One region of the Paenibacillus sp. FSL W8-0186 genome, then DNA from elsewhere that is predicted to be linked to it. Evidence: riboswitches for the same ligand, from Rfam matches in the RefSeq annotation. Region 1 holds a riboswitch; the other holds the start of a gene.
The links. A riboswitch is a leader RNA that binds a small molecule or an ion and turns the genes downstream of it on or off. The one in region 1 is predicted to bind cobalamin.

Region 1 (2,201 bases):
CTCTTTCTGACCGAACAGGAAATCGCGGACAACTTGGGACTCAGCATCGCCTCCGTATCGAGGTTTTGGCGTTCTGTCGGATTTAAAAATATCAAAGATTTCAAAAACCAGCTTCGCGAGCATCTGGAGGTTACCCCTGCCGCCAAGATGAAGAACATCATGGATAGAGCCAACGCGGCATCCTTTCCCGGACAATTTCTTGCCTCCAGCATCGAACATCTGGAGAGCACGCTGCAGCATTATTCACAGGAAGCATTTGACGCCGCTGTGGATGCGCTTGTCACGGCGCGCAGAGTATATTTGTACGCTCCGGGTCCCTCGTCCGGCCTCGCCCAGCTGATGCATTACCGCCTCAGCCGCTTCGGCCTGTCCATCCATCGCCTTGATCGCGGAGGCAGCGAGCTGTTCGAGGATCTGCTTCATATAACAGGCGAAGACGTCGTTGTTCTCTTCGGCTTCGTCCGTCTGCTGCCGGAAGCCAAGGTGATCACAGATCATGCCAAGCAATGCGGCTACCGCACGATACTCATTACCGATCGCCTTGTCTCCGACTTCTCGGGCCAATGCGACATGACCCTGTATGCCAGCCGGGGCGAGATTTGGGAATTCCATTCGATGATCGCCCCGACCTTCCTGGTAGAGAACCTGATCGTTGCCGCCGGGATGAGAAACCAGGAGCAGCATCTGCGCAAATTAGAGCAGTTGAACCAGCTGCGCAAAAAATACGATCATGAACTGCCGCGATAAATGTTCACAATTTTTCTGCATCTCCCACTCGCCGCATCAGGGTTGCTTTCACCTGTTTTTTCATGATTTTTCATCCTTCAGCTAGTGAAGATGACTGTTTACAAACACTACATATTGGGGTAATGTAAGTTGCAGACAACCAAATATAGTGGAATCGGGTGATCCAGCCCCCTATTTCTCGGCTGGGGCTTAAAAGGGAAGTGCGGTGCAATTCCGCTGCGGTCCCGCCACTGTGACCGGGTGCATGCAAGAGCTTGCCAAGGCTCCTTGCAGCGCTTCACTGACAGAATGCCACTGCAGATATTAACCATCTGCGGGAAGGCGTCAGTGAAGAAGTCCGGAAGCCAGGAGACCTGCCCGTTTCTGTATTTGACACCAAATACCAGATGAACCTGCGAGGAACAGGTAGGTGTCCGCTTGCAGCTTACATACGCATTCATCCTGCATTTCATAGGATGATCCAGGCATTTCTTCAAACGCGCATTCGGGCATTTCCAACCTTGTATGATCGGAAATGCCTTTTTATATGGTTGTAATGCGTAGTTTTTCGGGAGGGGAACTTTGTTATGGCGATGATGAACCCGGTTTATACAAGCCGCCAAGACATGCTGGATGAAGTGATTACATTAGGAGAAGAGATCGTTGCAAGCAGCAATCTTGAGGTGCTGCGGGAGAACGCCAACTTGAACGGCGAAAGCTTCTCTGGCAAAATGAGCAAATTCGGCAGCGAGTACGCGAAATGGTATGCGAACCATTTTGTCATGCCAAAGCCGCTCGTTCAGGCCATTCAGGACAATATCGTCTATGTGCACGATTTGGATCAATACGCGATCGGAACGACGAACTGCATCTTCATTCCGTTCGACAAGCTGCTGCGCGAAGGGTTCAACACCGGCAACGGCAGCGTAAGGCCGCCGAATTCGATCATGACGGCGATGGCGCTTGTGGCGATCATTTTTCAGTCCCAGCAAAATGCGCAATACGGCGGTGTATCCGCCAATAAGCTGGACCACGACCTGGCGCCTTATGTAACCAAATCCTTCGTCAAATATTTCCGCAAAGGATTGGACTACTTTGAAGAAGGAGACAGCGCAGCGGATTACGGTTTGATCACCATGGCTCGCTCTGATCTGCAGGCGCAGTATCCAAGGGCCTTCAAATATGCGGTTAAAGAGACCGAAAGCGAAACGCTGCAGGCCGCCGAGAGCCTCATCCACAATCTCAATACGATGTCGAGCCGGGCGGGCGGACAAATTCCTTTTACGAGCATCAACTACGGCACATGCACGTCGATAGAAGGGCAGCTCGTAATCAGTTCACTGCTGGCCGCAACGATGCGCGGACTTGGCAGCGGCGAGACACCGATTTTCCCGATTCAGATTTTTAAATGCAAGCAGGGCGTGAACCAGCAGCCGGGCGAACCCAATTACGAACTGTTCCTGAAAGCAGCGGAA
Region 2 (2,201 bases), 1.7 Mb from region 1:
AGGTTGGATCGAAAGTTAGCTCCAACTTATCAAATTTCATCATATGAAAAATTCACAATAGAAACCCCAAAAAGCTATTTTGCTCCTGTTTGCCAATCCTGCTTCTTTCTACGCACTTAGCAGCTAATCTATCGTAATAAAAGAGCAGGTTAGACGGCTATTGTGAAAAATTCACAGCTGTTCTATACTTTGAAGAAAGAGCAGGAGGTGGAACGATGGCCTTTATGATTGCACAGCGGGCATATATCAAGCTCTATCTGATTTCGATGGTAGAGCAGCGAAGGGGCTACGGTTACCAGATGCTTGAAGAGTTGAAGGAAGAGTTTAAGCCGTTTGGCTATGTTCCTCCGCAGAGCGAAATATACCGGGCCCTTCATGAGCTCGTGCAGGAAGGGGTACTGTATCGCACGAAGCATCTGAAAGGGAATGATCCCAGCGTGGATTTCCAAGAAATCGTACTCTATCATTTTACCGATGACGGACTTGAGAAGGCCGAGCTGTACAAAAAGCAGGTTAAGGTCGATTTAGACCGCTGCATCGGTATGCTGAACAAGGCTGTTGCCGATAATTATTGAGTTTTGTGCATAAATATTGCATGTTTATTCTAGGACTAATCCGATTTGTATTGTATTATTTGACAACATGAAGTAACATAAATTTTATATTCATAACCGAATATTGTGGGAACAGGTGCTTCAATCGCCGTCGATTGAAGCTTAAAAGGGAAGTCCGGTGCAATGCCGGCGCGGTCCCGCCACTGTAACAGAGGAGCTGGAAGCATGGGTGCCACTGATGATCCGTCATTGGGAAGGCAGCTGTCCAGTTATGATTCTGAAGCCAGGAGACCTGCCTGTTCTGTCAGCACTGCTGTACCTACGGGAGATAGGGAGGTGTTAAAGATTTGAGCCATCGCGCAGTATGACGAGGGTCCTCTTTAGCCGTTCCAGCTATAGGGGACCTTTTTGTTATTGGAAGAATATACACTGGGGAGGAATTGTGAATGAGTTATACGGTAAAAAGCGGAAATTTAGGTTATCCGAGAATCGGCGGACAACGGGAATGGAAAAAAGCGATTGAAGCCTATTGGGCTGGCAAACTGGACGAGCAGCAGCTGCACGGGCAATTAACGGAAATACGGCTTCATAATTTACGGAAGCAGCGGGATCAGGGGATCGAGATCATCCCTGTAGGCGATTTTACGTATTACGATCATGTCCTCGATATGGCCGCTATGTTCGGCCTTGTCCCGGAGCGGTTCTCCTATAGCGGCGGCGAGGTATCTCTGGACACGTATTATGCCATCGCCCGGGGAAATAAAGAAGCGCCGGCCAGTGAAATGACGAAATGGTTCAACACGAACTATCATTATATTGTTCCAGAGCTAGGCGGCAGAAAACCGCAGCTAACGGTAAACCGTCCGCTGGTTGCTTACCGCGAAGCCAAGGAAAAACTGGGGATCGATGGAAGACCTGTGCTGATCGGGCTGTACTCCTTCCTCAAGCTATCGAAAGGGTTTAACGAAGCGACGGAGTGGGACCATTGGGTCGAGCAGCTGCTGCCGCTATACGTTCAAGTGCTTCAAGAGCTCGCCGCAGAAGGTGTAGCCTGGGTTCAATTAGACGAGCCGTCTTTGGTGACCTCTGTGTCGGCCGAGGATATAACGCGGGCAAGAGCCATTTACGAAACAATTCAGCGTGAGGCTCCGGAAGTTTCCATTCTGCTGCAAACGTATTTCGAAGCGGTGGACCGTTATGAGGAGGTCGTGTCTTTGCCTGTTGCCGGTATCGGACTTGACTTCATACACGGGCTGGACGGCAACCTGGCTGCGCTGCGTAAATATGGATTCCCGGCAGGCAAGACGCTTGGAGCGGGCATGGTCGATGGACGCAATATTTGGCGCACGGACTTGTACCGCCAGAAGCAGCTGTTACTTGAAATCCTGGAAGTGGCTGCGGATTCCGAGATTATCGTGCAGCCGTCCTGCAGCCTCCTGCATGTGCCCGTGTCGGCTAAGCAGGAGCAGACGCTGGTGCGAGTGCTTCGCGACGCTTTGTCCTTTGCCGAAGAGAAGCTGGATGAAGTCGCCGCATTGAGCGCTGCGGTGAGTACAGGTATTGATAGTGTGAAGGGGTTATTCGAAAGCAATCGCATCGCTCTCGATAATCTGGCCAAGGATCCAGCCCGCAACCGGGCAAACGTAG

Region 2: another riboswitch for cobalamin. It lies ahead of metE (5-methyltetrahydropteroyltriglutamate--homocysteine S-methyltransferase); the one in region 1 lies ahead of MKX50_RS03460 (anaerobic ribonucleoside triphosphate reductase).

What each region holds. Positions count from the first base shown of each region.
Region 1 covers NZ_CP150207.1:828,187-830,387, reverse strand. The annotation lists gene MKX50_RS03465 (MurR/RpiR family transcriptional regulator) at 1-747, shown strand, start outside; cobalamin riboswitch at 887-1,123, shown strand; gene MKX50_RS03460 (anaerobic ribonucleoside triphosphate reductase) at 1,314-2,201, shown strand, end outside.
Region 2 covers NZ_CP150207.1:2,560,860-2,563,060, forward strand. The annotation lists gene MKX50_RS11545 (response regulator transcription factor) at 1-19, shown strand, start outside; gene MKX50_RS11550 (helix-turn-helix transcriptional regulator) at 216-575, shown strand; cobalamin riboswitch at 672-869, shown strand; gene metE (5-methyltetrahydropteroyltriglutamate--homocysteine S-methyltransferase) at 1,001-2,201, shown strand, end outside.